DNA from 4 places in the Pseudomonas arsenicoxydans genome. Region 1 is predicted to be linked to each of the others. Evidence: riboswitches for the same ligand, from Rfam matches in the RefSeq annotation. Region 1 holds a riboswitch; each other region holds the start of a gene.
The links. Region 1 has a riboswitch for fluoride ahead of crcB (fluoride efflux transporter CrcB). Riboswitches for the same ligand answer to the same signal wherever they lie in the genome.

Region 1 (8,290 bases):
TCATCTGCGCGATTTGATGAGTAGAAGCCTGGGTGCGATGTGCCAAAGCTCTGACTTCATCGGCTACCACTGCGAACCCCCGACCTTGTTCTCCTGCGCGCGCCGCTTCAATTGCCGCGTTTAGAGCCAAAAGATTGGTTTGATCGGCGATTGAATGAATCACATCGAGAACACTAGCAATATTTTGTGCTTGATTAGCCAGGCCTTTGACCTCCACACCAGTTCGTCCAACAGTAGAACTAAGCTTTTCAAGCGATGTTATGGCTTGCCCGACTCGCTCTTTACCTGTCTGGGCAGAGTACTCAGATGCTTGAGTGGATTGCGAGGCAGAGACAGCATTACGGGCGACTTCCTCAACAGCGGCTGTCATCTCGTTAACTGCAGTGGCGGCTTGCTCAGTTTCCATGGTCTGGCGCTGAATACCTTCATTGGATTCTTTGGTTATGGAACTCATCTCTTCGGCAGCTGAAGCAAGCTGACCAGAAGAGTCAGATATATGTTGAATTGTGCTTTTTAGGTTGGACAGCATGGCTGATGTTGCATGTTGCAGAGCGGTAATTTCGTCCGCCCCAGTAACTACCACTTGAGTGCGCAAGTCCCCGTCTGCAATTTTACGCGTCACACCCAAGAGAGATAGAACGGGAACAGTGATACTTCTGGTAAACACTAACGCCACCAATAGTGTAACAAACAAAGCCATAACACTCAGCACTATGGTGATCGTCATGCCACTTTTGAAACCTTCATCGGCGACCAGTCCTGAATGATCTGCACCTAGCTCATTGAGAGCAATCAACTCTTCTATAGAGGACTGAAGTACCACCGCTGGCGGCTTAGAATTATCTCTAATAAACAATGCTAGCGCCTCTTCAGAGCTTGTTTTGCTCAAAGGCAAAAGCTCATCATTTTTGGCTTGAAACGCGGCAACATTGGCTACAACTCGATCATAAATTTCTTTTTCTTTTGGACTTGATACATATGGCGCGTAAGATTTAGTAGCCTCGGCCAAGTCTTTTCTCATCGCGTTCATTTCACTTATTGAAGCTTCACTCTGCCTATCATTGTCCATAACGAAGCGCCTAGCATCCAGGCGGCAACGCATCGCTGCAATTTCTATCTTGCCGGCCTGTTTTACACTAGGCAGCCAATCGTGTTGAAGTTCAGAAGCCGATGTATGGAGATCATTTAGCTTATATGAAACGGTAATACTCAAGATGATGAGAAGCAGACAAATAATGCCAAAACTTAACGTTGCCCTAGTAGCAATGGTAATATTTCTTGTTTTCATAAAAAGCCTATAGAATTAAATTATTTTGCTAGCAGAGAGAGTAATGGCGTTGTAGCCACGCAAGAGGCTGAAAAATCTAAAAAAACATAAAATTAAACTCCACACACACGCGTCTCTGATACTAAGACGCCATGATTTGTTAACCTCCTGGTTTCAATGGTAATCAGTACATCGGAAAATTTCAGTTTAGCAACGCACAAACGCAGCGTAGCATGCATAAGTCATTGGATCCGATCAAACACTCACAGCCTGCTCACTAATTTATGCTCAAACTGCGCTAAATAGCTGATTAGGTTATTGAAATTAACTTTATTTTCTCGAAAACAAATACTAATTAATTCGATGGATTTATTTTGTCTCACATTTGTCCCGGACATTCTCGTGCAAATTCGGTAGTCAGGTCATTTAACTGCTTGGCCAAAAAATTTGTCACGGACGTCAATACAAACGCATTGAGGTCAACTAAAGCCAGCAAAATAGAGGCTAACACGCTGAGGTTCAGGTTAATCGCGCTGTGCTTTCCACCCAGGCTGGCGCGAGAAGTTGGCGCACTGCTCGTGAGCTAAGATTTCTGGCAATCGATTAGTATCCAAACTGAGCTGAATCGACCTTCGCGCGAAGATGCCGGGGCTAAACAAGGGCTTGATTAGCTTGCATTTTTGCTAAACGAGCCGATATCTAATGGTTTTTTATGTAAAACACTTAAATCTACTCAATCTTCAGCTTTTTCAATTTATCTTTGGTTAGCAATGCGAATCTCTGAAGGCTAATCTGTCACCTCAAAAAAAATTCTAGGAATGCCGTTTGCAAACAAACCGGTCGCCCTTTTGTGTTTCCCTGATCAAGGATGCAGCGGGACAGCCTCACCGATATGACCGACGCGCGTCAGCTGGCGAAACAACAAATGTGGGCAGCCACCACACCGGCTGCGGCCAATCAAGCATTCAATGTCACCAATGGCGATATATTCCGTTGGAAATGGATGTGGAGCAGAATCGCCGAATATTTCGGCTTGCCTCCGGCCGATTACCCCGCCACCCTCTCGCCACTTGAAAAGCAAATGGCTGACGATCAAGTTGCCTGGTCGCAAATCGTAGCGGAACACGGCTTGAAAGAATCCGATATCGGGCGCCTGATCTCCCGTGGCACACCGACGCTGACCTCGGTCGACCAATCGAAGTTGTCACGGATATGTCAAAGAGCCGGGTTATGGGTTACACCGCCTACCAAGCGAGCGATCAAGCATTTTTCGATGTGTTCGATAAACTGCGCGATATGAACTTGATCCCATAGGCCGTCTTATCTCCAAGGAGTCAGGAAGGATTCGGGGGATTGGCCTTTTTGCCGACGGTGCCCATCTCGACAGGAGTTTTTATGTAGAACACAGAGATTTCTTCAGCTTCCAATCGCTTGAATAACCTCTCGGATTCGTCCTCGGTAATAGCCATTCGAATTTCCGTCGGCTGATCCGCCAGCTCAAAAAAGTGCGATGAGTGCAATTTCCCTGTGTGCCCAAATCCTTCAATTCCTGTGCAGAGGGTCGCACCGCGCAACCCCATCTCTTTAGCCACGTCGACGATCCATTCGCCCAACATCTTTCCCTGATAACGACGGTTCTGCTGGGTAAAGAAAATTACTAGATAACCTTTCATGTTCATCTCCTCAGCGTGTGCCAATCATTTGATAGGACAGAAGCCCGGCAGCCGTCATCGCCAACGAACCTACGACATGCAATGAAACCGAGCCGAGCGCCCACAGCAGTCTGCCTTCCTGAATCAGGGCAACTGTTTCAGCTGAAAAAGTGGAAAAGGTGGTCAGCCCCCCACAGAACCCCGTGATGATTAGCAGACGCCACTCAGGGCTTAGCGAGGGAGATGCGGCCAAAAATGCTATGGCGAGGCCAATAATGTAGCCCCCGACCATATTGGCGACCACAGTGCCTGGGGGAATCGTAGGGAACAGCGCGTTGAGCTTCATGCCCAAGATCCAGCGCAACCAAGCACCGAGGGATGCGCCGACGCCGATAACTAGAAGTGATTTCAGCATGGATGCAAGTCTCCTCTGGGCAAGTAGTGCCGAGGAGGTGCTGATAACCGCACGCGGAGTGAGGGAGCTGATATGAGAATAGAGGTCACGATCCTGTCCTAAATTGGAGGACAGGGAGACACACCTACGCACCCTGTCCAGGGTTCACGTAGGCATCATCAGCACAAAGGCGGTTAAAGGAGGAATGCCATCTCCTGATTTCATCCTATAGCAGCGACGGCTGGATATTCAAGATACTAAGAACACGAATTCCACCGAAGGTAATGCCGTTCAGTTGTACTGACTGGCACTACGTCAGAATCTACCAGCTGGGTGGCTGATTTTGATGGTGATGGCCTTGGGGCTGATTGCCTTCTCGGCTTACAGTTTCTCTGAAGCTTTCTGGCGCAAGATAAATATGGATGTACCAGGAGTATCGAGACCCTAGGGTGCAGCAATATTGGCGGCCAACTTCCCGGATTAGAGCAGGCGTGGCCTTGGCCTGCCGCTGGCAATCATCGGCGCCGGTTCTTCATCATCGTGCTGCTGGCAGAGGAATTCTCGTATCAGTTCGGCAGTTCGCTGGGCACTGGTGACTACGAAAAAATGCCCCTCACCCTCCAGGACGTGCACTTCGGCACGGCGGATGGTGCGGCGCAGGATATGCGCGTTGTACATCTGTACCAAGGTGTCGCGGTCGCCAGTGAGGATCAGCGTGCGTTGGCGCAGACGGAACAGCCGCAGCAGGCTTGTCCAGCCGACCAAGGCAGCGAGCTGATAGTAGTAGGTTCGCGGATTAACGGAGAGCATGCCTTTCACTACTCCAAAACGCAGCAGCGCCTGGATTGAATTGCGGGATCCCTCCTGCTTGCGGGACTTGGCACTTTTGCTTCTACCAAAAAACTCCAAGATGTCGGCGGGCTTCACTAGCACCACCGGGCCGGCGGAGGTCGCCGCGAGGATCAGCCGGCGCACCATGCTCGGGTGACGCAGGGCAAATTCTTGCGCCAATGCACCGCCCCAACTCACGCCGAACACATCGACTTGGTCGACTCCCAACTGCTTCAGCATCTCGGCGATCAAGTCGGCATGGCGCGGCAGACGCATCGGCCAGCGGGGCATTTGCGATTTGCCGACTCCTGGCATGTCCAACGTAATGGTCATGAAGTCCCCAAGTTCTTCGCGCAGCGAATCGAAGGTACGGATCAAGCCACCCAAGCCATTGAGCAGGAGCAGGGGCGAACCTTGACCACTGATCGAAACGTTCAACTGCAAGTCTTTAATGGTCAGTTTGCGCGTTGTCATCGTTTTCCCTTGCTGCACGTGGCTGAGATAGCAACGGTCGATAAGACACTAATAAAGGAACCCCTATCGTAACCGTCCGGGCAACACACCTTCCTGACACCGTCGCTTGAGGCGATGGTGTCCACCTAAATTTAAGTGGACACCATTTTTAGCCTTTTTTAAGCGGACGCCCATGCCACAAGAACGCCGTTCCTATTCCAAGTCCTTCAAGGCTCAGGTCATTGCCGAGTGCGCCCAGCCTGACACCTCAATTGCCAATGTCGCTTTGACCCACAATCTCAATGCCAACCTCGTCCATAAATGGATTCGGGTGCATGCGCAGAAAAATCTGGCACTGCAAACTGCCTTTATTCCGGTCAAGCCATTGCCTTCGACAGCGGCACCTCAAGTTCTTCCGGCCACGATTCGAATCGAAGTGCCTCATTCAAAAGGCGTAGTCGTGGTGAGTTGGCCGGCAGAAAATGCAGCGGCATGCTCCGCTTTCCTGCGAGACCTGCTGCGATGATTCGCATCGACACCATCTGGCTCGCCACCGAGCCCATGGACATGCGTGCCGGCACTGAAACCGCGCTCGCACGAGTTGTCGCGGTGTTCGGTGCGGCGAAGCCGCATTGTGCATATCTGTTCGCCAACCGCCGCGCCAATCGTATGAAAGTGTTGGTGCATGACGGTGTGGGGATTTGGCTTGCCGCCCGGCGCTTGAATCAAGGACGCTTCATTTGGCCAGGCGTGCGACACGGCTCTGAAGTCGAGTTGGATGCCGAGCAACTTCAGGCTTTGGTTCTCGGTTTGCCTTGGCAACGCGTCGGTTCCGGAGGAGCCATCACGGTGCTCTAACTCGTCTGCCATGGCGCGCTTGCCAGTGCAATTGGCCCATCAGTCTATCGTCGCCACCAGCCCTCTCTGGCAGAATCTGCGGCATGCCTTCGCATCCCAATCTCGATCATTTAAACCCTGAACAACTGCGTGCCTTGGCGGCGCAGTTGATCCAGCGCGTCGAGACGATGGACAAGCAAATCACTCATCACAAGTCGGTCAACGAGAAACTGGCCCACGAGATCGCGCTGCTCAAACGCTTCAAGTTTGCCAAGCGCAGCGAGCAGTTGAACCCGGATCAAGCCAGCCTGCTCGACGACTTGATCGATACGGATATCGCCGCTATCGAAGCCGAACTTGAGGCGCTGCAACCGGCACCTGTCGAAGCCAAAGTGCGCCAGCAACCCAAGCGCGCGCAGCTGCCACCGCAGTTTCCTCGCACGCTGATCCATCACGAACCGGACAACAGCCACTGCCAGTGCGGCTGCGCCCTCAAGCGCATCGGCGAAGATGCCAGCGAAAAGCTCGACTACACGCCCGGCGTGTTCACCGTCGAGCGCCACATCCGTGGAAAGTGGGCCTGCGAACAGTGCGAAACGCTGATACAGGCGCCGGTACCGCCGCATGTCATCGACAAAGGCATCCCTACAGCGGGCCTGCTGGCCCACATCATGGTGGCCAAGTTCGCCGACCATCTGCCGCTGTATCGCCAAGAGAAAATCTTCGGCCGCGCTGGGCTGCCCATCGCCCGTTCGACCTTGGCGCAGTGGGTGGGCAACTGCGGCGTGCAATTACAGCCGCTGGTTGATGCGCTGCGCGAAGCCGTGCTGACGCACGGCGTCGTTCAGGCTGACGAAACGCCGGTGCAAATGCTGACGCCTGGCGCGAAGAAAACTCATCGTGCCTATGTCTGGGCCTATGCCACCAGCCAGTTCTCAGACCTGGCGGCGGTCGTTTACGACTTCAGCCCGAGCCGCGCAGGCGAACATGCCCGAGCCTTCCTCGGCAAATGGAACGGCAAGCTGGTCTGCGATGACTTCGCTGGCTACAAGGCAGGCTTCGAACTGGGCGTTACGGAGATCGGCTGCATGGCTCATGCGCGCCGCAAGTTCTTCGATTTGCACGCGACTAACAAGAGCCTGATCGCCGAAAAAGCACTGCACTACATCGCGGCGTTGTACGAAGTCGAACGCGAAGTTAGGGAAGTGGAGCCAGGTGACCGGCAGCGAATACGACGAGAAAAAGCAGCGCCAATCCTCAACGCACTTCATACCTGGATGACGGCCCAAAGGCAGCTCGTTCCCGAGGGCTCGGCCATCGCCAAGGCCTTGGATTACAGCCTCAAACGCTGGATAGCGCTGACGCGCTATCTCGATGACAGCGCTGTGCCCATTGATAATAATTGGTGCGAGAACCAAATCCGACCGTGGGCACTTGGGCGCTCAAACTGGCTGTTTGCAGGTTCGTTACGCAGTGGTAAACGCGCAGCTGCGATCATGAGTTTGATCCAGTCGGCACGGCTCAACGGGCATGATCCGTATGCTTACCTGAAGGACGTTCTAGCGCGCCTGCCGACGCAGCGGGCGAGTGAGATTACCGAGCTGCTGCCGCATAACTGGACTCCCGCCAAATAACGTAAGCTGGGATATATGGATGCTCACGTTGAAACTCCACATGGAAGACTTGGAATGACTAGAATTATTGAAATCCTGATGTACACCTTAAAGCCAGGATCGGGATTGGATTTTCATCGAATAATGCAGAATGTAAGTGTTCCGCTTCACATAGAAGCTGGCATAGATGTCGTTTCTTATGGCGGCTCATTACATGATTGTGACAGCTATCACCTGATTCGCTCTTATGAAAGCGAGAGCCATCGCCTAGCATCTCAAGATATTTTTTATGCAAGCGCTGCCTGGAAACTGGGCCCGCGAGCAGACATTATCAGTCGGATTGAAGTCAGTACAACGACAGTTATGGCGTTCACTCAAGACGTAATTGATGCAATCAGAGCTTCCGTAGATCTATCTAAAGCCGATGCTCAATCAGCGTAGCCATCGGCAAAGACAGACCCCGTAGTCTTAAACGCTGGGATCAGGAAGGTGTGTTAGCCGGACGCTTACCCCCTATCCTTGCTCGGCGCCTAACGGTTGCCCCCCTTTGATTCGAGAGCCAGGAAATGCATATGACCGAGACAACCCAAGTCATGGAAGCGTTGTCGGCCAACGAAGCCAATCTAAAACTTTGTGAAGGCTGGTCTTTGATATCGGTGGTTGTCACAACACATCTTAATGGGAGGGGATTTTGACTTATCTGGATTGGGTTCAATGGCCGGCGATGCTTGTCACTGTGCTTGCTGCATGGTTGATCGGGTCTCAACAGCCGTCGAGACGAATGACTGGCTTTGTATGCTTCATTTTGAGCAATGTGCTGTGGGTGATTTGGGGTTCGTACGCTGAAGCCTACGCGCTCATTCTCTTGCAGATTTGCCTGTGCCTCATGAACCTTCGCGGGTTTAAGAAGAACCTGAAAGACCAGTAAACAAGAGTGAAGCGGATCCCTGTTTCTCTATGGTTTGAATCCTCGGCAACTGCCGCGCAGCAGCTCTTGCATTCGCCAGTGGAGCACCGTGACGAAGCTGCGCTCGCTGAAGTAGTCGAGAAATGTGTTACCACACAGCAATATGGGAATCGGCTCGCGGCTCAGTACCACCGCACAGCACACCGGTGTCCGGGTCCCGAATGATGATCTGCCCTCGCCCATAGTTGATCAGGTCGCAATCGACCTGAATCCGGTGTCCGCGCCGCGCCAGCGAAGCCGCCAGATCCCGAGACGCTCCCTGCTCAATGCCGACCT
Region 2 (8,290 bases), 1.4 Mb from region 1:
TAGGAACTCTGGGTACAGGTACTGCTGTTCGGGGGCCTCATCGACAATGGCAATACTGCGCAACGGTTTATCCAGGCCGTACTGTGACCACTCCTGACGAAACATTGCAATGATCCTGCTCTCAAACGCTTCGGCCTTTGTCGATGGTGGTAGCAGCTGTTCTATCGCCGGGCAGCAGGCGTGCTGCGCTCGTGACAACACGGCATTGAGCATTGCCCCACCAGCATTGGTGTTGATCTCGATCAGGCCGAAATTGTTCTCAGTGACATGAAAGTCATACCCAAAGAAGACTCCCTTGACTCCACTTGGGTCATGTCGTGCGATAGCAGGAGAGTGAGCTAGCACTTCCTCTCGGTAAGCCGGGAGTGCAACGACTGATTCGACCGCGCGCACGACCTGCGCCATTCGATCCAAGTGGGCAGGAGCGATAAAAACCGGATGGGCTGCGAATAGGTGAGGGCAGCGTTGCTGCACAAGCTCAAACAGACCAGGCTGACCGAGTGTCGACTCCAGGGTCTCGCGCAGGGCGTCTTTATCCAGGCTGATGCAAAAGCACTGACTGTTGAGGGTTTCGATAGGCACTCCTGCCAGAGCCGCTGCAGCGGCTGCCGTCGAAAGAAACGCTGCGTCATTGTTGGACAAGGGCATAACCAACTTAGGCATCGCTGTCTCCCCTAGGGCTCTGAGACTTGTCGGGCCGAGTCCCTAGCCCGAATCTGTGATGGTTTGAGGCGGGTACAGTTGGGCCTCTCAACACCGAGTGTGTCTGGACGTCCAGAAGCCTCCTACCTCAAGCACTGAGCCACTGTTCGACCTTGTCACGGGTCGGGATGCCCCCTGAGTGAACAACCTTTCCATCAATCACGACACTGGGCGTGGACATTACCCCGTAGCTGACGATCTGTTGCATGTCTTCGATTTTTTCCAGTTTTACGGGGACGCCTTTCGCACTCGCCACCTGTTCGATGATGGCTACTGTCGATTTACATTTTGCACAACCGGAGCCCAGAACCTTGATGTCTTTCATAAAAACCTCGGTAGGTGGATTACAAAGTGAAGTTGAAGACGTAACCAACGATCAGAATGCCGACGGCTACGACCCCAATAAAGGTGGCTATCAGGCGAACTTTCAGCACCTTGCGCAAGATCACCATCTCAGGAAGGGATAGAGCGATGACACTCATCATGAAGGCCAGCACAGTGCCCAGTGCCGCGCCCTTTGCGAGCAGTGCCTGCACAATGGGAATAATGCCTGCCGCATTGGTATACATGGGGATGCCTATAAGAACCGCGAGCGGAACTGACCACCATGCTTCTTTACCCATGAAACTGGCCATGAAATCCTCAGGCACATACCCGTGAATGCCTGCGCCAATGGCAATACCGGCAAGAATGTATGGCCATACTTTTCCGACGATTTCACGCACGCTGCTGAACCCGGCATTTATCCGCTCATACAGCGGCATACTCGTGTCTCCAGCGGTTGCCTGGATCTTGGGCATATTACGAACCCAGTCTTCCAAATAGGCCTCCATTTTCAGGCGCCCAATGACCCAGCCAGCAACAATCGCAATAAACAACCCCAAGCTGAGGTACAGCAAGGCAACTTTCCAGCCGAACAGGCCAAGCAGTAGTGTCAGCGCTACCTCATTCACCATGGGCGCAGAAATGAGGAAAGAGAACGTCACCCCTAGTGGCACTCCCGCTTGAACAAAGCCTATGAATAGAGGAACGGCTGAGCAGGAGCAAAATGGAGTAAACACACCGAGTGACGCCGCCATGACATTGGCCATCCCCTCGCTTCGCCCCGCCAACAGTGCGCGGGTGCGCTCAGGCGTGAAGTGGGAGTTGAGCATGCCCATCAAGAACACGATGCCGGTCAAAAGCATCAGCACTTTGGGTGTGTCATAGAAAAAAAACTGTAAGGCGCCTCCAAGATGGCTATCCCGATTAACCGGAATCGTTGCGACGATAGCCTCCGAAATGGGAATCAGGGCCTCATACAAACCAAACCAAACCAGTGCGGCTACTGCTAAGAAGAGGCGGGGATTGCGCTCAGGCCAACGCATAATCATTTCGTTCATGTCCACTACTCCTAAGGTGTAGACGCACTAGGCAACGGACTGCTCGGCGAGAAAGGCTGCGATCTCATTGACTGTGCTGCGTGCTGTGCGTGTTACGCCGATCAAGGTGGCAGAAGCTGCACCTGTCCACTCGCCATAGCCTACCAGCCATAGCCTTGGTTCTTGGGTCGAGTGGGTACCTTCGACTTCAACGCGGCCCTCGGTATTGATCACCCCTAGCGTATCCAGATGCTGTAGGGCTGGTCTGAATCCGGTGCACCAAATCACCACATCCACCGCAGATTCGGAACTGTCGAGCCAAATCAAGCCGTTGCGAGTGAAACGTTCAAAAGGGCGTACAGACTTGAGGGCGTCGCGCTCACGGGCTTCGACAACTGGCGGCACCATGACAATGTCACCCAGTCCACCAACAGGCTGCTCAATGACGCGCCCCTCCAGTTGGGCTTTCCAGCGCTCGGTTGCGCGCTCGAACAGTACCCGCCCATCCACTTCGTCCGGTAAAAACAATGGTTCGACGGGGGTCACCCAGGTGGTCTCGGCGACCTTGGAAACCTCGGCCAAAATCTGTGCCCCTGAATTACCGCCACCCACCACCAACACCTTCTTGCCCTCGAACGGTTGGGCGTCGACATAGTGCGCGGAGTGCAACTGCCGACCGGCGAATAAATCGGCACCTGAGTAGTGAGGGATGTAGGGATTGCTCCAGGTGCCTGTAGCGCTGACCACAACCCTGGCATCCCAATGCCTGTCGTCAGAACGAACCCGTAAACCAGACGCCATATGCTCCACAGAAGTGACCCGAACCGGGCGCTCGACAGGAAATTGATAGCGCTGCTCGTACTGGTTGAGATAACCGATCACATGGTTGCGCGAAGGGTAACCCTCTTGCGTGGGGGGCATCATCCAGCCAGGGATCGAACTCCAAGTCGCCGGGGAGAATAGACGTAGCGAATTCCAGCCGTGTCGCCAGGCACCACCGGGTTCTTCCTCCGCATCGAGGATAACGAATGAAAGTTGAGTTCGGCGTAGGAAATACGCTACCGCCAAGGCTGACTGGCCCCCACCGATAATGACTACGTCTAGCTGGCCACTGAGCGAATGAGTCATCGGAATGAACCCTGGATCGATGCAAGAGGGTCATTGTAGCGATTCAGTTATGACTTCAACTGATCTAGCTCAGATTAAGAGGGGATGACTATCACCGTCTATTGCCTCGCTCTCCATGTCCTCAATTGGTCTTCGCAGGTCAAGGTTTGATAGTCAAATGATTGCCTTCGACTTTAAGACGACCTTCGTTCTGCATGCGTCTCAACGCCCTATATAGAGCTTCGTGAGTCAAGCCCAGATCTTTTGCCCAAGACTTGCGCGACTGACTGAGCGTCACGACGCCGTCGGAACCTTCGGTTTCAATGTAATGGGTGATACGGTCAGTCGCGCTATGCAGGCACAGCCTTTCGCATTGAGCGCGTAGCTTTTGGATTTCCTTGGTTAGTTCTGACTGCCAGGCTTTGCGAAATGCAGGCACATCTTCCAAGGCCGCGCGAAACGCTACGACTGGAAACAGCAGCAAAGTGGTGGACTCGGTAGCTATAGCGTCACAGTGGTAAGCGCGGCTGTCGAGACTGGCCTCCGCAATGAAGCCTCCGCATGAGCGTTGCAAGACCACTTCGAGGCCATTGCGGCCTAGTCGAACCAGGCGTGCATCGCCAGAGATCACAAGATAAACATGACGAATCGGATCTCCAATCAGAAAAAGCGTCTCGCGAGTATCGGTATCCACCTGCTTGGCCGACACACGCAGTGTCTCTGGGATGAGAGCAACTGATGGTTGGGCGGCGATCAAAGCCGGCCAGTCCAATGCGTCATTTACTTTCTTCATATGATTCGGATCATACCCATGGACGGTCGTCACATCATAGGATCGATTTAACGTCAATTCGGAGAAAAATCATGCGCAAAATCGCTATTACTTTGGGCGTCATCGTTGCTTTCGCCGGAAGCGCTTTTGCCCAAACTATGGATCACTCTAAAATGAACCAAGCCGCTCATATGACGACGATAGCCGACGCGCAGCGCGAAGCAGAAGTATCCCAACGCGGCGAAGAGGTAATGCCATTTAGCCTAGCAGCAACGACCCACATTTTTACGAAAAACGCCGAAGGCGGGATGCAGCAGGTTGTGGTCAAGAAATCCACTGACGCCGACCAAGTGAAGTTAGTTCGCGAGCACCTGCAAGAGATCCGCAAGCAGTTTCTGAATGGCGACTTCTCAGGCCCTTCCCGCATCCATGGCGACGACATGCCAGGTCTCGCCGATCTAAAAACCGCCAAACCAGGACAAATCTCTATCGTTTACCAGGATGTTGAGGGCGGCGCAGAGCTGATCTACAACACGTCGGATGCCAGCTTGGTGACGGCCTTGCACAAGTGGTTTGACGCCCAACTCTCCGACCATGGTAAGGATGCTATGGAAGGGCATTCCAAGTAGACGAGAAAGCCCTACGGAATTTCAAAGACTGTCAAAGCACGACACTCAGCAACCATCCGGCTGCACCACCACCGATCACCACTAACCATGGCGGTTGCTTCCAAAACATCAGACCGATTAGGCACACCAATGCCAAACCGAAGTCCTGTGGCTTAAGGATCGCGCTCGTCCATACAGGCTGATAAAGCGCTGCCAGAAGCAAACCAACCACCGACGCATTGATCCCAAGCAACGCAGCTTGGATGTGTACGCTGCGTCGCAGCTGCTCCCAAAACGGTAAGGTACCAACGATCAACAGAAACGACGGCAGAAAAATGGCTAGCAAACAAATCAACCCGCCGACCCAGCCAGAGGGCTCGGCGCTCATCGAAGCACCAAGAAATGCAGAGAACGTCAAAAGCGGCCCAGGAACAGCCTGTGTCGCACCATACCCGGCAAGAAAGGTTTCATTGCTGACCCAGCCTGAGGGCACTACTTCTGCCTGCAACAATGGCAACACCACATGACCTCCACCAAATACCAGAGACCCGGCGCGATAAAATGCATCTACCATGGAGAGCGTCTGATTGAGTAGCATCTGGCTCATTATCGGTAAGCCGACCAGCAAAGCGAAAAACAGTGATAACCAGAACAAACCTGCTCGGTAACCGACCTTTATGGGCAGTGGATCATGTTCGGCGGCGCGAGCTGGTTTGAATAAAAGCAAGCCGGCAAAAGCAGCTATAGCAATTGAGCCGATCTGCCCCCATGCAGACGGAACCAACAGCACCACACACGTCGTAATCGCCATGATCGTGATACGCAACGCATCTGGGCATAGATTCCGTGCCATTCCCCATACGGCTTGAGCGACCACCGCAACGGCCACGACTTTCAGGCCGTGCAGTACGCCAGGCGCGATGATATCGCCATAGTTGGAAATACCTAACGCAAACAGGATCAGAAGGATGGCCGAGGGCAACGTGAAACCCGCCCAGGCGGCCAGCGCCCCAGAGTAGCCCGAACGAGAGAGTCCCAGCGCCATACCAACCTGACTACTCGCGGGGCCCGGCAAGAACTGGCAAAGCGCAACCAAGTCAGCATAGCTACGCTCAGTGAGCCATTGCCGGCGCGTGACGAACTCATCGCGGAAATACCCCAAGTGTGCGATGGGGCCGCCAAATGAAGTCAGTCCCAGGCGCAAAAAGATGAGGAATATAAAAAACGGTCGACGGTCACCCTTGCTGTTTATGTTCATGCACATGCGTTCCGCATTTAATTAGACATTTATGACGATGAGGAAAAGAAGACTGCAAACGGATCTGCGTCTACGAAAGCCGAGGGCGGAAAAAAGGTCGCGAATCGTCATGTCATGGTATTCCCTCGCGATTTGCGCCGCGTAGACTAGGGCTCGGTTGAGATACACCTCGAATCTGGGCGCCATCATAGCGCTCGATTGCGGTGTCAAAACTCAATAAGCCAGTCCATACGAACTCGTTGTACCTTGAAAGTCTTACAGTCAGTGCTATAGGATGAAAAAAGGAGATGGCATTCCTCCTTTAACCGCCTTTGTGCTGATGATGCCTACGTGAACCCTCGACAGGGTGCGTAGGTGTATCCGCTTCCTGTCCCCAATCTAGGACAGGATTATGATCCTACTACCCCAGTCGCCACTTCCTTGTTGTGCTTACCTGCTACCTGTTTGGTCTAGGTCTGACGGGGTGAGCCCACCATGCTGAAATCACTTGTAGTTATCGCTGTTGGCGCGTCACTTGGTGCCTGGTTGCGCTGGCTCTTGGGCATGAAGCTAAACGCCCTGTTCCCAACAATCCCCCCTGGCACTGTGGTTGCGAACATGATTGGGGGCTACATCATCGGCTTAGCTATCGCGTTTTTGGCCGCATCCCCCACTCTGAGTCCTGAGTGGCGTCTACTGATCATCACGGGTTTCTGTGGCGGACTTACCACCTTTTCTACATTTTCGGCAGAAACAGTTGCCCTGATTCAGGAAGGCAGACTGCTCTGGGCGCTCGGCTCAGTTTCATTACACGTTGTGGGTTCGCTAGTGATGACGGCTGCCGGGCTTCTGTCCTATCAAATGATCGGCACGCGCTGAGGAGATGAAAATGAAAGGTTTTCTAGTGATTTTCTTTACCCAACAGAACCGTCGTTATCAGGGAAAGATGCTTGGCGACTGGATTGTTGATTTGGCGAAGGACATGGGGTTGCGTGGTGCGACCCTGTCTACGGGCATTGAGGGTTTTGGGCACACTGGTCGGCTGCACTCCTCGCACTTTTTTGAGCTGGCGGATCAGCCTACCGAGATTCGCATGGCTATCACCGAGGACGAGTCCGAAAGGTTGTTCAAGCGATTGGAGCTTGAGGAAATCTCGGTGTTTTACATAAAGACACCAATTGAGATGGGCGTCGTCGGCAAAAAAACCACCTAGTTCGGTCTCCTTTCATAAGCTAAAGCTTCAGGCATCCTTGCAATGGGCGCTGATCCTGTAACACGATTTTACATTTTGGCCACGGCTAGCTAAGATCGACCGACTGGAGATGGCATTCCTCCATTAACCAACCGCTGTGCCCGTAGCAGCTGATGATGCCTACAGAAACCTGATCAAACCAGGTCTGTAGGCGATCGCGCTCAAAATCCTTTTTTGGTCAGGCCCACTTACTTTTCGTGGCTGGCCAAATGTCTAAATTTCGACGACCGGAACAACTCGACTTACTGCCCTATATAGCGAAATGGCTTGCGCTTGCAGGTCTTGTAGCTCTTTTGGCAGGCTCTGCCTCTGCGTTATTCCTCCTTTCTTTGGATCACGCCACCCAGTGGCGAGAAACCCATCCCTGGGTGATCTGGCTCCTGCCAGTGGCTGGCTTTGCCGTGGGACTTGCGTATCACTTGATAGGCAAACCCGTTGATGCCGGAAACAACCTGATCATCAATGAGATCCACGATCCTAAGAAGATCGTGCCTTTGCGCATGGTGCCGATGGTGCTGATCGGAACCGTGGTTTCCCACCTCTTCGGTGCATCTGTGGGACGTGAGGGTGCGGCGGTGCAAATGGGCGGCGCTCTTGCCGATCAACTGACGCATGTCTTCCGGCTACGTCGCGAAGATCGTCGAGTGATTCTCATGGCCGGCATCAGCGCTGGTTTTGCGTCCGCCTTTGGCACCCCCCTCGCTGGAGCTTTGTTCGGACTTGAAGTGCTGGCCATCGGACGTATGCGTTACGACGCGCTTTTCCCTTGCGTGGTTGCGGCAATCGTTGCTGACCAGGTTGGGCAAGCCTGGGGAGTGGTTCATACGCATTACGTCATTGGCGAAGTGGTTCCGGTGCAGCTGTGGAGCGTCATGGCTTTGGTGGCAGCTGGGATTGTCTTTGGCCTTACGGGCCTGCTATTTGCGACGGCCACCCATAAGCTCGGAGCTTTCGTTAAACGACTTATCTCCTATTCGCCATTACGACCCTTCGCTGGCGGCCTTCTGATCGCAGTCGCGGTGTGGGCGCTCGGTAGTATTCACATGGTTAATGACGTTCCCGAATCGCTCCTTGGAGAAGATCAATGAAAACGCAAATCCAGGCTATTCACGCACGTGAAATTCTCGATTCACGCGGTAACCCTACCGTTGAAGTCGACGTCACCTTGGAGTCCGGAGCTCGGGGCCGGGCATCGGTTCCATCCGGTGCGTCTACAGGCGTTCACGAAGCAGTTGAGTTGCGTGACGAAGA
Region 3 (6,269 bases), 1.1 Mb from region 1:
GCATCACTTTTTCGGGCTTTTTATAGCTATTGGCTGTGATCAAGATGGGCCGGTGAATTGTTCGCACGACAGCTTCTATCTGGCTACCAAGGGTACGCGTACAGCGTGCGCTGTCTTCTCCCACTCTTCCGATCACCAATAGCCGAATATCCTCCTGAAGGTCGCTCAGACTTTCTACCAAGTGGCCGTGGCGCTGCTTCAACTCAGGAAAACCAGCACCGGAGATGACAGTTCGCTCCCTGGCTTTTTCAAGCATGTGCTGGCCCTGCTCCAGAGCGAGCCTGGCACGCTGGGCATCCAACGTAGCCAGTTCCTCCAGCAGGTGTTCTCGACTGCCGAGGCCAATGTTTCCACTCAGGTCAGCTGCTGCAGGGTATTTCTCTTCATCCAATACATGCAGCAAGGTCAGTGGCGCATCTAACTGTTGCGACGCCCATGCTGCGTAGTCGCAGACCGCTAGTGAGGATTGTGAGTTATCAATGCATGCCATTACGCGGGTCATTATCGATCTCCTTAGTGGCTCATGAGCTTGTCGATGGCGTCAGGTTTGTCATGCACGCCAAAGCGGTCAACGATGGTGGCGCTGGCTTCGTTCAGACCCAGCACCACAACTTCAGCGCCTTCACGGCGGAACTTGATCACCACTTTATCCAGCGCCGCTACGGCAGTGATATCCCAGAAATGGGCTTGGGTCAGGTCGATGGTGACTTTCTTGAGTGCTTCCTTGAAGTCGAAAACGTTGGTGAATTTTTCAGCCGAATTGAAAAACACCTGACCCACCACGGTGTACGTCCGGTGTGAATTTTTGGCATCCAGGCTGGACTGGATGTCGAGGTAGTGGCCGATTTTGTTCGCAAAGAACAGCGAAGCCAGCAGCACGCCCACCAGGACACCATAGGCCAGGTTGTGCGTTGCCACGACCACCACAACGGTGGCGACCATAACAATGTTGGTCGATAGCGGGTGCTGCTTGAGGTTACGCAGAGAGTCCCAACTGAAGGTGCCGATGGACACCATGATCATCACGGCGACTAGCGCAGCCATAGGGATTTTAGACAGCCACTCACCCAGAAAGACGATGAGCAGTAGCAAGAAGACGCCGGCACAAAGTGTCGACAGGCGGGTTCGGCCACCTGATTTTACGTTGATGATTGACTGGCCGATCATGGCACAGCCTGCCATACCGCCAAGCATGCCAGCGATGATGTTGGAGATGCCTTGGCCCTTGCATTCGCGGTTTTTGTTGCTGGTGGTATCAGTCAAATCATCGACGATGGTCGCGGTCATCATGGACTCGAGTAGGCCTACAACTGCCAGCGCTGCTGAGTACGGGAAGATGATGCGCAGAGTTTCAAAGTTCAGCGGGACTTCAGGCCACAGGAAAATCGGCAACGTGTCCGGCAGTTGGCCCATGTCTCCCACGGTGCGGATATCCAGACCGAGGTAAATGGCAATTGCGGTCAGGGTCAGGATACAGACCAGCGGCGAAGGAATCAGCTTGCCGATCTTCGGTACATACGGGAACAGGTAGATGATTCCAAGGCCCACGGCGGTCATGGCGTAAACATGCCAGGTGACATTGGTGAGTTCAGGCAATTGCGCCATGAAAATCAGGATCGCCAAAGCGTTCACAAAGCCAGTGACCACCGAGCGCGAGACAAAGCGCATCAGTGAGCCCAGCTTCAGGTAACCGGCAAGTATCTGAAGCACCCCACACACTAGGGTGGCTGCCAGCAAATACTGTAGCCCGTGCTCTTTAACCAGAGTAACCATGAGCAGTGCCATGGCGCCGGTTGCCGCTGAGATCATGCCCGGACGTCCGCCGACGAAGGCAATGACGGCACAGATGCAGAAGGAAGCGTAAAGACCGACCTTGGGGTCGACGCCGGCAATGATAGAGAAGGCAATGGCTTCCGGGATGAGCGCCAGAGCGACGACGAGACCCGCGAGCACGTCTCCACGGACGTTGGAAAGCCACGTTTGTTTAAGTTTTTGCAGCATAGAAATATCCAAGGCAATGCACCGCACGCACACCAGGCGAATGGCGAGCGCGTCGATACGAATTCAAATTGTGAGGATTATTGGACTGTGTGCTTTGGGTGTAAGAACCGGGCATACAGCAGTACGCACCGCGAGCGAAACAGGCGGGTGCGAGGTGTTGCGAGGGGGCGTAGCGCTAAGGCGGCGTAGGCTGCCAGTAGCTCGTTTGGAGTACAGTCATGCTGATGTACCTGTAGCTCAAAGGGTATGCGGATTCGGAAGTATATAGCGAAACTATCGTCGATTGCGACCTGCTATCTCGCGTTGGGTGGATTGCTTTGAGAAATGCCTTTTGGCAATATCAGCCGCCTGCGCGCCTTTTTGTCAGTTCTCCATCCCTCTCAGTTGGGAACTGCGTTGTTAAGGAGCGCAGGTAAAACCCGGCCAAGTGCCGGGTTTTATTCGCTGGTTAAATTTTAACCAAAGAAAAACGGACCTTTTTTTTAGTGCCTGTAGGCGACCAAAGGTCTGCTACGTAGCAGGCGAACCTTGGTAATCGATAGACCGTAGAAATTTTACGCAAAATGTACGGGGCTTTGAGGTTGAGCATCCGATACTGAGCGGCGGTAATTTGGTCGGCTACTTTCTATGTCTGTGCGGAGCTCGAGGGACGGGCCAAACAGCACCGAAATGGTGCCGAATTCTGCCTACGAAAATAAGCAGGTTGGTGCACATGCCGACGCGGCACGCCGGGCTATTTCATGCGGCGCGCAGGCAGCAAGTTGTGAGCACTTAGGGCCCAATAAATCCACATCACATTTATCGAGGAACGCAACTGTATTTCATGGGCTCGCTCACCGGTCATATTCCTCTTTTGTCTACAAAAACGGCTAGTGATCAATCCGACTTCCTGCATGCAAGAAAAGAATGCAGTGCTAGAGTTATGGCAGGAGATGGCATTCCTCCGTTGACTGCCTTCCGGCTAGTGATGCCTACGCATATATCCCTTGTGGCCGCGTAGGCTTTGCCTATCTGTCCATGACTATGATTAGGGGCAGATGCTATGACCTATCTGTTGGCGCTGATGCGTTTCTGATCCAGGCTGCCGGAATTCACTGCCCCTCCCGAATACTCAGCAAATGATGATAATGCGAGTGGTTTCAGACGCTGCATGTGGGTCAGTCAAAATCAGCCTCCTGGGTCAAAAACACATTAACGCCAATACGCGGTGGCTAATAAAAACAGAAATGAGTGGGTGAACTGAGTGTTGTGGATCAACTCGCCACTTTCAAAATCGGTGGTGGCCGAAGTCCGCCAGAAACAGATGACCATCCCTAGAGCGAACCGATTGTCGTGTGAAATAGCGCGGCAACCAACGTTGATGGCAAAATGCCTACATAGGTGTATTGGCTCTATTCGGTACCAAGCCTATGACAGGTGTGCCGTTAGATGAACAGTACAGACGATTTTCGCTTCCGCTCCCACCAGTTATTACTCGAGCTCGACGCAGCTACCAACCACATCATGATGCTGGTGTCGGCGCGGCAAGTCTCAGGCTATGCATGGGAGGAAGCTGCTAGTCGCCAAAAGCTGGCGTACGAAGCTTGGGCAGCTTTTCTTTATGCACCTTCACCTTCACCTTCACCTTCACCTGAAACAGACCCGATTCCGTCGCTCGACGGACGACCGGCGGGGAAGTTGTGGACCCTAACGGATTAAGAGCATCTTCTCGTGCAGCGGGGAGGGGATTCATAATCTCTGGAGCTATTCCATGAATCAGAAAGAAGAATTTTTAGCCAAAGCGCTAGAAATACATCATGAGTACGAAGTGGCAACAGCAGTCATTCGCGACATGATGAGCAAAAGCGTAGCCATAGGCCCTGAATGGGATGCTGCGGTCGCGCGGCAGCCGGCAGCTCTTGATACATGGATGGAGTTGCCACGCGGGTACGGCGATTTCACGGCGGATGACTAACTGCCTGGAATTTCCACTGATATCAGGTCATGGGCATTCACAGCCGTCGTGCAGCCACCTGCTGCTGTTCCTAGTTCAACGCTTGTTGCACTGTTTCGACAATGCGCCTTAGGTAAGTGAATTCGTGGTTCTCCTCGACCGTCTTTCCATCGAGCGCGTAATGGCACTCATCACCGAACAGCTCCGTCAGCAGATGGCTGTGATGCCAGCACTCGTTTGAACTCTCGATGTTGCGTAGAACATCAATTTCGTCCCAAAGCTCGCGCGCTTTACCTTTGCTCAGATCGCCCAGTTCCCAGTCGTGGCGGCTGGTCTGTTGTCGGCGGCGCTGGACGATGCACCTCTTAGCAAAGGCATGCAGCGCATTGCCGCTGAATACCGTCGAACTGATACCGCCATCCAGGCAGTTCAGGACATAGTCCCATCCGCAGTCGGCGACGAACTCCGCGACGGTGCGCGGGCCCATGCCGCCCCAGCAAGCATTCCAGCTCTTGTCCCAGCAGTTGATCGTGACCTTGCCTTGGGCGGGTCTCGTAGTTCGGGTTGGATTCGGTCGGGATAGCCCGGCGGCCGAAGTCTTCAAGAAATACGCTGATTGGGTCGAGCCGCGGTGCGCCGGTGATCACCAGCTTCGTGACCGTCGAGCGCTCAACCTTGAGTTCGGCCGGTTTGTTTTCTGTGGGCATGGGAGTCCTATGCCGGGGCATGCGCGGGCGGTGGAGAGTTTGATCGGTTCAGCTACAGTAGAGCGATTAGCTACTGGAGGTGGGTATGGAGTGCTTTATTTGCGGGACTCGATCGACCGAACTCGATCCGTCGGGTAATTACTGGCAAATTGTTTGTCTAGGGTGTAGCGAATACAAAATCACCAGAACCGCTATTCAAGAAATGGAAAACCATTGATTGATATTCGACGTTGAAAGGGCACATGAGTGGCTGAATTCATTTTTCGGGAGTGGGCATATACCTGTGATTGATAGAGGTAACGCGGTCCGTCTCGCAAAACATTAGGCAGCCTTTGCCCGGTGTTCAGCGCCTCGCCACGGATCATTCTCCCGGGCGAGCGCTGCCATTGGCGGCGGGCAAACTGATCTAGCTCACGTTGAGGGGGCGAGTTCATATATAACGTCAGATGCCAGCTTCGTGATGGCCTTGCACAAGTGATTTGACGCCCAACGCTCCGACCATGCTAAGGATGCAATGGAAGGGCACTCCAAGTAGACGAGAAAGCCCTAAGGAGTTTGAAAGACTGTCAAAGCATGGCACTCAGCAACCATCCGGCTACACCGCCACCGATCACGACCAACCATGGCGGTTGCTTCCAAAACGTCAGAGCGACTAGGCACACCAACGCCAAACCGAAGTCCTGTGGCTTAAGGATCGCACTCGTCCATACAGGCTGATAAAGCGCTGCCAGAAGCAAACCAACCACCGCCGCATTGATCCCAAGCAATGCAGCTTGGATATGTACGCTGCGCCGCAGTTGCTCCCAAAACGGTAACGTACCAACGATCAATAGAAACGACGGCAGAAAAATGGCTAGCAAACAAATGAACCCGCCGACCCAGCCAGAGGGTTCGGCGCTCATCGAAGCACCTAGAAATGCAGAGAACGTCAAAAGCGGCCCAGGAACAGCCTGCGTTGCACCATACCCGGCAAGAAAGGTTTCATTGCTGACCCAGCCTGAAGGCACTACTTCTGCCTGCAACAATGGCAACACCACATGACCGCCACCAAATACTAGAGACCCGGCGCGATAAAATGCATCTACCATGGAGAGCGTCTGATTGAGTAGCATCTGGCTCATTATCGGTAAACCGACCAGCAAAGTGAAGAACAGTGATAACCAGAACAAACCTGCTCGGTAACCGAGCTTTATGGGCAGTGGATCATGTTCGGCGGCGCAAGCTGGTTTGAATAAAAGCAAGCCGGCAAAAGCAGCTACAACAATTGAGCCGATCTGCCCCCATGCAGATGGAACCAACAGCACCACACACGTCGTAATCGCCATGATCGTGATACGCAACGCATCTGGGCATAGATTCCGTGCCATTCCCCATACGGCTTGAGCGACCACCGCAACGGCCACGACTTTCAGGCCGTGCAGTACGCCAGGCGCGATGATATCGCCATAGTTGGAAATACCTAACGCAAACAGAATCAGAAGGATCGCCGAGGGCAACGTGAAACCCGCCCAGGCGGCCAGCGCCCCATAGTAGCCCGAACGAGAGAGTCCCAGCGCCATACCAACCTGACTACTCGCGGGGCCTGGCAAGAACTGGCAAAGTGCGACCAAATCAGCATAACTACGCTC
Region 4 (8,290 bases), 1.1 Mb from region 1:
TTCGGTCTTGGTATAGCGCTAAATTTCGGTTTTGTTTTAATCGAAGCGTTCTATGGCTGGAAAATTGACTCACTGGCTCTCTTGGCGGATGCGGGCCATAACCTTAGCGATGTGGGAGGATTGATTCTGGCTTGGGCGGCGTTGGCCGCTACACGCTTACAGCCAAATGATCGGCATACCTTTGGTTGGCGACGGGGCTCGATTCTCGCTAGTTTTATCAATGCGTTTGTTTTGCTGATTGCGATGGGATCGCTTGGATGGGAGGCGTTTCAACGCCTGCAGGCTCCGGTGGCGATAGCTGGTGTAACAGTGATGCTCGTTGCTGGTATCGGTATTTTGGTCAATACCATTACCGCTTGGCTGTTCATTTCTGGAAGCCGAAACGATCTAAATTTGCGCGGAGCTTTCCTTCATATGTCAGCCGATGCTCTGGTATCGGTAGGCGTATTGCTGGCAGGGGCGTTGTATCAATGGAAAGGTTGGAACTGGATTGACCCGGTAATTAGTTTGGTGATTGCCGTTATTATCGTCGTTACTACTTGGTCATTGTTTCGTAAATCCCTACATTTGCTGTTTGACGGCGTTCCCGATCAGGTCAATTTGCCTTCGATACGTCAATATCTCCTGAGTCAGCCAGGCATCATCGATATCCACGATTTGCATGTGTGGGCTATGAGCACGACGGAGGTTGCGCTGACTGCACATTTGGTTATGGCGTCATTGCCGGATAGCGATCAGTTGTTGCGGGATGTAGCTGAAGAATTACGTGAGCACTTCGAGATCACTCATTGCACTCTGCAACTGGAGCGCGATCTAGGCTGTTCGTCAGGTTGTAACGGGCTATAGAAGCTGGGGTGTTATTTACGTTCTACCTGAATGAATGATCTGTCTAATCGTCAACCTGCCGTTTGTGGGCCTGGATACACGGGTGCAAAACCGCCGCCCAATGTACGGAAATTAGTTGTCTGGCCTTGGTATAACCGTGCGGCCACCGACAGTACCTCGCCAGCATAGGTGTAGTTACGAACGTCGAACCTCAGCACTTGGGCCTTAGTTTCATTTGATAGCGTTCGTTGACCAGGCAAGATCAAGGCTTGGGCAACATAATCACCGGCGAGAATCTCCTTCCAGACCCGCTGAGTGAGCTTGTCACCACGGTAGGCAGCCCGGCTGCCAAATCCGGCGCAAGGTTTGAAGAACAGCCCCCGGCGCTCACGCCATAGGCGCTCTGCATTTTCTGCCGTTACTATTTCTGTATGCGGAATGCTGGTCAGTAATAGATCCTGGGTAGTTTGTGGCACCCCCCATGCTTTCAATCGCTGGGCATCGCAGAGTAAGGCCAGATTGCGCTTGTCTGCGTACAAGGAATGGGCTCGCGGATGTGGTGTGAGTAGCGTGGCTCGTTCAAGGTAGGCTTGGCGTAGCGTGGCGTTGCCAACTGCCTCAAGAGAAAAGTCGGTCAACCGGTTGTAGACCATGTCGATGGCCAACTGGTCATGCCAAAGTAAACCATCCCTCAGGTTGAGCTCAGAGGGATCGATGATCACAGCTTCTAGTCCATTACGCTGGAACAGCTGTTGGAACAGCAGAAACTCTGGGTACAGGTACTGTTGCTCGGGCGCCTCATCGACAATGGCGATACTGCGCAACGGTTTATCCAGGCCGTACTGTGACCACTCCTGACGAAACATTGCAATGATTTTGCTTTCAAACGTTTCGGCCCTTGTCGATGGTGGCAGCAGCTGTTCTATCGCCGGGCAGCAGGCGTGCTGCGCTCGTGACAACACGGCATTGAGCATTGCTCCACCAGCATTGGTGTTGATCTCGATCAGGCCGAAATTGTTCTCAGTGACATGAAAGTCATACCCAAAGAACACTCCCTTGACCCCACCCGGGTCATGTCGTGCGATAGTAGGAGAGTGAGCTAGCACTTCCTCTCGGTAAGCCGGGAGTGCAACGACTGATTCGACCGCGCGCACGACCTGCGCCATGCGATCCAAGTGGGCCGGTGCGATGAAGACCGGATGGGCGGCGAATAGATGAGGGCAGCGTTGCTGCACAAGCTCAAACAAACCTGGCTGACCGAGCGTCGACTCCAGAGTCTCGCGCAGGGCATTTTTATCCAGACTGATGCAAAAGCACTGGCTGTTGAGGGTTTCTATAGGCACCCCTGCCAGAGCCGCCGCAGCGGCTGCCGACGAAAGAAACGCCGCGTCATTGTCGGACAAGGGCATAACCAATTTAGGCATCGCCATTTCCCATAGGGCTTTGAGACTTGACGGGCCGAGTCCCTAGCCCGAGCCTGTCATGGTTTGAGGCGGGCACAGTTGGGCCTCTCAACACCGAGTGTGTCTGGACGTCCAGAAGCGGCTTACCTCAAGCACTGAGCCACTGTTCGACCTTGTCACGGGTCGGGATGCCACCTGAGTGAACAACCTTTCCATCAATCACGACACTTGGCGTGGACATTACCCCGTAGCTGACGATCTGTTGCATGTCTTCGATTTTTTCCAGTTTTACGGGGACGCCTTTCGCACTCGCCACCTGTTCGATGATGGCTACTGTCGATTTACATTTTGCACAACCGGAGCCCAGAACCTTGATGTCTTTCATAAAAACCTCGGTAGGTGGATTACAAAGTGAAGTTGAAGACGTAACCAACGATCAGAATGCCGACGGCTACGACCCCAATAAAGGTGGCTATCAGGCGAACTTTCAGCACCTTGCGCAAGATCACCATCTCAGGAAGGGATAGAGCGATGACACTCATCATGAAGGCCAGCACAGTGCCCAATGCCGCGCCCTTTGCGAGCAGTGCCTGCACAATAGGAATGATGCCAGCCGCATTGGTATACATGGGGATGCCTATAAGAACCGCGAGAGGTACCGACCACCATGCTTCTTTGCCCATGAAACTGGCCATGAAATCCTCAGGCACATACCCGTGAATGCCTGCGCCAATGGCTATGCCGGCAAGGATGTAAGGCCATACTTTCCCGACGATTTCACGCACGCTGGTAAACCCGGCATTTATTCGCTCATGCAGCGGCATACTCGTGTCCCCGGCGGTTGCCTGGATCTTGGGCATATTACGAACCCAGTCTTCCAGATGGGCCTCCATTTTCAGGCGCCCGATGACCCAACCAGCAACAATCGCAATAAACAAACCCAGGCTGAGGTATAGCAGCGCAACTTTCCAGCCGAACAGGCCAAGCAGCAGTGTCAGCGCTACCTCATTCACCATGGGCGCAGAAATGAGGAAAGAGAAAGTCACCCCTAGTGGCACCCCGGCTTGAACAAAACCTATAAATAGAGGAACGGCTGAACAGGAACAAAAGGGGGTAAACACACCCAGAGAGGCCGCCATTACATTGGCCATACCCTCGCTTCGCCCCGCCAACAGTGCGCGGGTGCGCTCAGGGGTGAAGTGGGAGTTGAGCATACCCATCAAGAACACGATGCCGGTCAGCAGCATCAGCACTTTGGGCGTGTCGTAGAAAAAAAACTGTAAGGCGCCTCCAAGGTGGCTATTACGATCAACCGGAATCGCTGCGACCAAAGCCTCCGAAATGGGAATCAGGGCCTCATACAAACCAAACCAAATCAGTGCGGCTACTGCTAAGAAGAGGCGGGGATTCCGCTCAGGCCAGCGCACAATCATTTCGCTCATGTCCACTACTCCTATGGTGTAGACGCACTAGGCCTCGGACGGATCGCCAAGAAAGGTTGCGATCTCATTGACTGTGCTGCGTGCTGTGCGTGTTACACCGATCAGCGTGGCGGAAGCCGAACCTGTCCACTCGCCGTAACCGACCAGCCACAGCCTTGGCTCTTCGGTCGAGTGGGTACCTTCGACATCAACGCGGCCCTCGGTGTTGATCACCCCTAGCGTATCCAGATGCTGTAGGGCTGGTCTGAATCCAGTGCACCAAATCACCACGTCCACCGCAGATTCGGAACCGTCGACCCAAATCACGCCGTTGCGAGTGAAACGTTCAAAAGGGCGTACAGACTTGAGGACGTCGCGCTCACGGGCTTCGACAACTGGCGGCACCATGACAATGTCACCCAGTCCACCAACGGGCTGCTCAATGACGCGCCCCTCCAGTTGGGCTTTCCAGCGCTCGGTTGCGCGCTCGAACAGTACCCGCCCATCCACTTCGTCCGGTAAAAACAATGGTTCGACGGGGGTCACCCAGGTGGTCTCGGCGACCTTGGAAACCTCGGCCAAAATCTGTGCCCCTGAATTACCGCCACCCACCACCAACACCTTCTTGCCCTCGAACGGTTGGGCGTCGACATAGTGCGCGGAGTGCAACTGCCGACCGGCGAATAAATCGGCACCTGAGTAGTGAGGGATGTAGGGATTGCTCCAGGTGCCTGTAGCGCTGACCACAACCCTGGCATCCCAATGCCTGTCGTCAGAACGAACCCGTAAACCAGACGCCATATGCTCCACAGAAGTGACCCGAACCGGGCGCTCGACAGGAAATTGGTAGCGCTGCTCGTACTGGTTGAGGTAACCGATCACATGGTTGCGCGAAGGGTAACCCTCTTGCGTGGGGGGCATCATCCAGCCAGGGATCGAACTCCAAGTGGCTGGGGAGAATAGATGTAGCGAATTCCAGCCGTGTCGCCAGGCACCACCGGGTTCTTCCTCCGCATCGAGGATAACGAATGACAATTGAGTTCGGCGTAGGAAATACGCTACCGCCAAGGCTGACTGGCCCCCGCCGATAATGACTACATCTAGCTGGCCACTGATCGAATGAGTCATGGGGAAGCCTTAGGTCGGTGCTGGGCGGTCAGTATAGCGACTCAGGTTTAAATCCAACTGATCTAGCTCATATGTTGGGAATGCTGATCGACATTTATTGAATGCTTCGATTGACGGCATTCAGTTTTGGATTCCCGACCGTATAGCAGCTTGAATGTTTGACCGCCGCTGCTATAGGATAAAAGCAGGAGATGGCATTCCTCCTTTAACCGCCTTTGTGCTGATGATGCCTACGTGAACCCTGGACAGGGTGCGTAGGTGTGTCTCCCTGTCCTCCAATTTAGGACAGGATCGTGACTCAAAACCTCATATCAGCTCCCTCTCTTAGTGCGCGGTTATCCGCACCTCCTCGGCGACATCAGCCCAGAGGAGACATGCAACCATGCTGAAATCACTTCTGGTCATCGCTATAGGCGCATCACTGGGTGCTTGGTTGCGTTGGCTTTTGGGCATGAAGTTAAACGCCCTGTTCCCCACGATTCCTCCAGGCACGGTGGTCGCGAACATGGTTGGGGGTTACATCATCGGTCTGGCCATCGCCTTCTTGGCCGCATCTCCCACCCTTAGTCCAGAGTGGCGTCTCCTGATCATCACGGGTTTCTGCGGCGGACTTACTACCTTTTCCACGTTTTCAGCCGAGACAGTCGTCCTGATTCAGGAAGGCAAACTGCTCTGGGCGTTCGGCTCGATTTCATTGCACGTCGTAGGCTCGTTAGCAATGACCGCTGCCGGGCTTTTGACTTATCAAATGATTGGCACGCGCTGAGGAGATGAAAATGAAAGGTTTTCTCGTGATTTTCTTTACTCAACAGAACCGTCGTTATCAGGGAAAGATGCTTGGCGACTGGATCGTAGATTTAGCCAAAGAAATGGGACTGCGTGGTGCGACCCTTTCTACAGGTATCGAGGGTTTTGGGCACACTGGTCGGCTGCATTCCTCACATTTTTTTGAACTGGCCGATCAGCCCACCGAAATTCGCATGGCTATCACCGAGGATGAATGCGAAAGGTTGTTCAAGCGATTGGAGGTTGAGGAAATCTCCGTGTTTTACATAAAGACCCCAATCGAGATGGGCACCGTTGGCAAAAAGGCCAACTAGCCCGGCCCCACCCTAGACCTTCGGAGATACGAACATGAGCTATGCAGACGTCCCAGCTGGTAACGCAATCCACGATGACTGAATCGCCCCGGATTCTCTAAACACCTTGCAAGCTCATTACGTAACGCTTTTCAAACTCTACCGGTGACAGCTGATTGTTGAAACCATGGCGGCGTTTTGCGTTGTAGAACATCTCGACGTAGTCGAACACATCGCTAGGAGCATCCTGCCGCGTGGTGCAGATTTTTCGCTTGATCCGCTCTCGCTTTAGAAGCTGGAAAAAACTCTCGGCTACTGGCCGGAAACCGCAACGGCGGTAGGCGTTAGGCTGCGAAAAAATGGTACGTGCGAGGTGGCAGCGCCTCTGGGTGCGTAATCGCATGAATTTGACCACCCATTTGCATTCGACACTGACCAGTGTTTTGCATCGGATTTGAACAGACCGCCTAATGGGCACGACCGGCCAAAACCGACCCAGGCTGTGTGAAATCGCTTGCAGTTGTCTACCCTTCTAGTCGTCGAACTGGTATCGGGGACTGTCATGAAACGACTCATTGAAGGTGAGGCCCGCACGGAAGTGACGCGAGTTGCAACCGATGTGTGAATTGCTGGCCATGAGCAGCCGGTTGCCTACGCAACTGACGCACTCGCTCGCCGCTCTGGCAGCGCATGCCGGTGGCGAAGGTCACAATCGTGATGGCTGGGGTGTGGGGTTTTACCGGGGACGCGATGTTGCCCTGTTCAGGGAGCCTACTGCCGCCAGTGACAGCGAGTTGGTAAAACTCTTACAGAACCAAGGGCCCAGCACCAAGTTAATCGTTGCGCATCTGAGGCATGCTACTCAGGGGGCGGTCAACTTGGCCAATACGGGGCCATTTGCCCGTGAACTCAGGGGGCGTATGCGTATATTTGCCCATAATGGAAATCTGCGTGGCCTCGCTCTATCCGCCGAGTTCGACGGTGGCTGTTATCAGGCCATAGGGGAAAGCGATTCCGAACAGGCTTTTTGTGCGTTGCTGGCACGCCTGCAACTGATGGAGATGCAGTACCCGGAACTGCCCTCCCTGCATGAGCGTCTGGCCTTGATTGGCCGTTTTGCTGCTGATTTGCGTCGGCTTGGCCCGGCCAATTTTCTTTATAGCGATGGTGATGCGCTATTCGCTCACGCTGATCGACGTTTCAACGCGCTGAGCGGCAAGGTAGAGGCGCCAGCCCTGTACCACTGGCATTGCCCTGTCCCCCATACCTTGTTGCAGGATGAGGCAAGCGGCGAACAGCGGGTGAGCTTCATCGCAAGCGTGCCGCTCAGCGAAGACGACTGGCGGCCAATGGCGGAAGGCGAAGTGATCGCGCTGCACGACGGTGCAGTCGTCGAGACGTTATTGCTCGGCAAGGGCAAGAACGATTTGTAAAACGTCAGCAAGCGCAGATCAAACGCCGAGGTACAGCCGCAGATTTCCCACGATCACGCGCAGCATGTACACAGCCCCAAGCTATTCGCCCCGCCTTTGCCATTAGCATTTGCCTGAACCTGGGGTTTGTATTGGTCGAGGGGGTCTATGGTTGGCAAGTGAATTCCCTGACCTTGCTAGCAGATGCCAGGCATAACCTCAGTGATGTCGGTTGGCTGATTCTGGCCTGGCTGCACTGGCAGCTACCCGGCTACTACCGACGGCTGTCGGCGCGGCTCGATCCTCGCCAGCTTTATCAATGCCGTAATTTTGCTGGTGGCCATGGGCTCGCTCGGCTGGGAGTCTCTCCAGCGCTTGCAGGCGCCAGTGCCTATACCGCCTACTTTGCTCAATTGAGAACGCCCCATAGGGCCCACACCTATTGCGGCTTGCGGTAGGCATTATTTGCCCTGCACTACTCGAACATGTGCATGGCTTATAGCTTTGTAGACGCGAATCGATCTTAAAAGCGGCCACCAGTCATATAGAAAAATCTGCAGCGGACGCCACATTGCCACCCAGCCAACGATCATCAGACTTTCGCGCGCTATGCTGACTACGGCGCTAGCACTAAGTTGGCCGATGACATCGACTGCGATCAGGCAAAGGGTAACAAAGCCGATGCCGATCAACAGGCTAATGCGGCCCTCTCGAAGGAGGCGTTTCAACTCACTGCGCACGAGACCTGCTTTATGATCAAAGTAGTTGTGGATTGCCTCGACCATGATCGCACTTGGATCGCCTTCTGCTGGCAGGTGCTCAAGGTGGATTGTGATACGAAACAGGCTGTCCGACGGAAACTCTGCTGCCCAGGTCTCGATGAACGCTTCAGCCTCGCGATCAAGATCCTTGTTAAGAAAAGGTGTTGGATCCATCGAGTTAAACAACTGTGCAAGTTCGCTAACCCGGAGTTGAAGGTGATGCTCATGGTGATGTTTTTTTTTCATGGCACTACTCGATTA

Region 2: linked by a shared signal. The riboswitch ahead of BLQ41_RS14870 (chloride channel protein) and the one ahead of crcB (fluoride efflux transporter CrcB) in region 1 are both predicted to bind fluoride.
Region 3: linked by a shared signal. The riboswitch ahead of BLQ41_RS16470 (hypothetical protein) and the one ahead of crcB (fluoride efflux transporter CrcB) in region 1 are both predicted to bind fluoride.
Region 4: linked by a shared signal. The riboswitch ahead of crcB (fluoride efflux transporter CrcB) and the one ahead of crcB (fluoride efflux transporter CrcB) in region 1 are both predicted to bind fluoride.

What each region holds. Positions count from the first base shown of each region.
Region 1 is NZ_LT629705.1:4,594,524-4,602,813, forward strand. It holds gene BLQ41_RS21525 (methyl-accepting chemotaxis protein) at 1-1,288, opposite strand, end outside; partial or broken gene BLQ41_RS21530 (NAD-dependent dehydratase) at 2,088-2,581, shown strand; gene BLQ41_RS21535 (DUF190 domain-containing protein) at 2,602-2,940, opposite strand; gene crcB (fluoride efflux transporter CrcB) at 2,951-3,334, opposite strand; fluoride riboswitch at 3,477-3,538, opposite strand; partial or broken gene BLQ41_RS30545 (DUF1206 domain-containing protein) at 3,630-3,761, shown strand; gene BLQ41_RS21545 (alpha/beta fold hydrolase) at 3,794-4,618, opposite strand; gene tnpA (IS66-like element accessory protein TnpA) at 4,791-5,123, shown strand; gene tnpB (IS66 family insertion sequence element accessory protein TnpB) at 5,120-5,455, shown strand; gene tnpC (IS66 family transposase) at 5,539-7,068, shown strand; gene BLQ41_RS21565 (NIPSNAP family protein) at 7,123-7,488, shown strand; gene BLQ41_RS21570 (hypothetical protein) at 7,739-7,975, shown strand; gene BLQ41_RS21575 (gamma-glutamyltransferase family protein) at 8,103-8,290, opposite strand, start outside.
Region 2 is NZ_LT629705.1:3,176,170-3,184,459, forward strand. It holds gene BLQ41_RS14825 (ATP-grasp domain-containing protein) at 1-663, opposite strand, end outside; gene BLQ41_RS14830 (thioredoxin family protein) at 791-1,027, opposite strand; gene BLQ41_RS14835 (permease) at 1,047-2,084, opposite strand; gene BLQ41_RS14840 (ArsO family NAD(P)H-dependent flavin-containing monooxygenase) at 2,112-3,191, opposite strand; gene BLQ41_RS14845 (Crp/Fnr family transcriptional regulator) at 3,331-3,963, opposite strand; gene BLQ41_RS14850 (aspartate carbamoyltransferase) at 4,035-4,571, shown strand; gene chrA (chromate efflux transporter) at 4,603-5,808, opposite strand; fluoride riboswitch at 6,083-6,144, shown strand; gene crcB (fluoride efflux transporter CrcB) at 6,283-6,666, shown strand; gene BLQ41_RS14865 (DUF190 domain-containing protein) at 6,677-7,000, shown strand; fluoride riboswitch at 7,097-7,169, shown strand; gene BLQ41_RS14870 (chloride channel protein) at 7,249-8,127, shown strand; gene eno (phosphopyruvate hydratase) at 8,124-8,290, shown strand, end outside.
Region 3 is NZ_LT629705.1:3,510,311-3,516,579, forward strand. It holds gene BLQ41_RS16460 (universal stress protein) at 1-502, opposite strand, end outside; gene BLQ41_RS16465 (SulP family inorganic anion transporter) at 514-2,001, opposite strand; fluoride riboswitch at 2,921-2,982, shown strand; gene BLQ41_RS16470 (hypothetical protein) at 3,430-3,699, shown strand; gene BLQ41_RS16475 (hypothetical protein) at 3,752-3,955, shown strand; gene BLQ41_RS30925 (C2 domain-containing protein) at 4,026-4,421, opposite strand; gene chrA (chromate efflux transporter) at 5,208-6,269, opposite strand, start outside.
Region 4 is NZ_LT629705.1:3,501,258-3,509,547, forward strand. It holds gene BLQ41_RS16405 (cation diffusion facilitator family transporter) at 1-846, shown strand, start outside; gene BLQ41_RS16410 (hypothetical protein) at 897-2,249, opposite strand; gene BLQ41_RS16415 (thioredoxin family protein) at 2,377-2,613, opposite strand; gene BLQ41_RS16420 (permease) at 2,633-3,670, opposite strand; gene BLQ41_RS16425 (ArsO family NAD(P)H-dependent flavin-containing monooxygenase) at 3,698-4,777, opposite strand; fluoride riboswitch at 4,956-5,017, shown strand; gene crcB (fluoride efflux transporter CrcB) at 5,160-5,543, shown strand; gene BLQ41_RS16435 (DUF190 domain-containing protein) at 5,554-5,877, shown strand; partial or broken gene BLQ41_RS16440 (IS3 family transposase) at 5,975-6,187, opposite strand; gene BLQ41_RS16445 (class II glutamine amidotransferase) at 6,474-7,289, shown strand; gene BLQ41_RS31390 (cation diffusion facilitator family transporter) at 7,448-7,726, shown strand; gene BLQ41_RS16455 (hypothetical protein) at 7,730-8,275, opposite strand.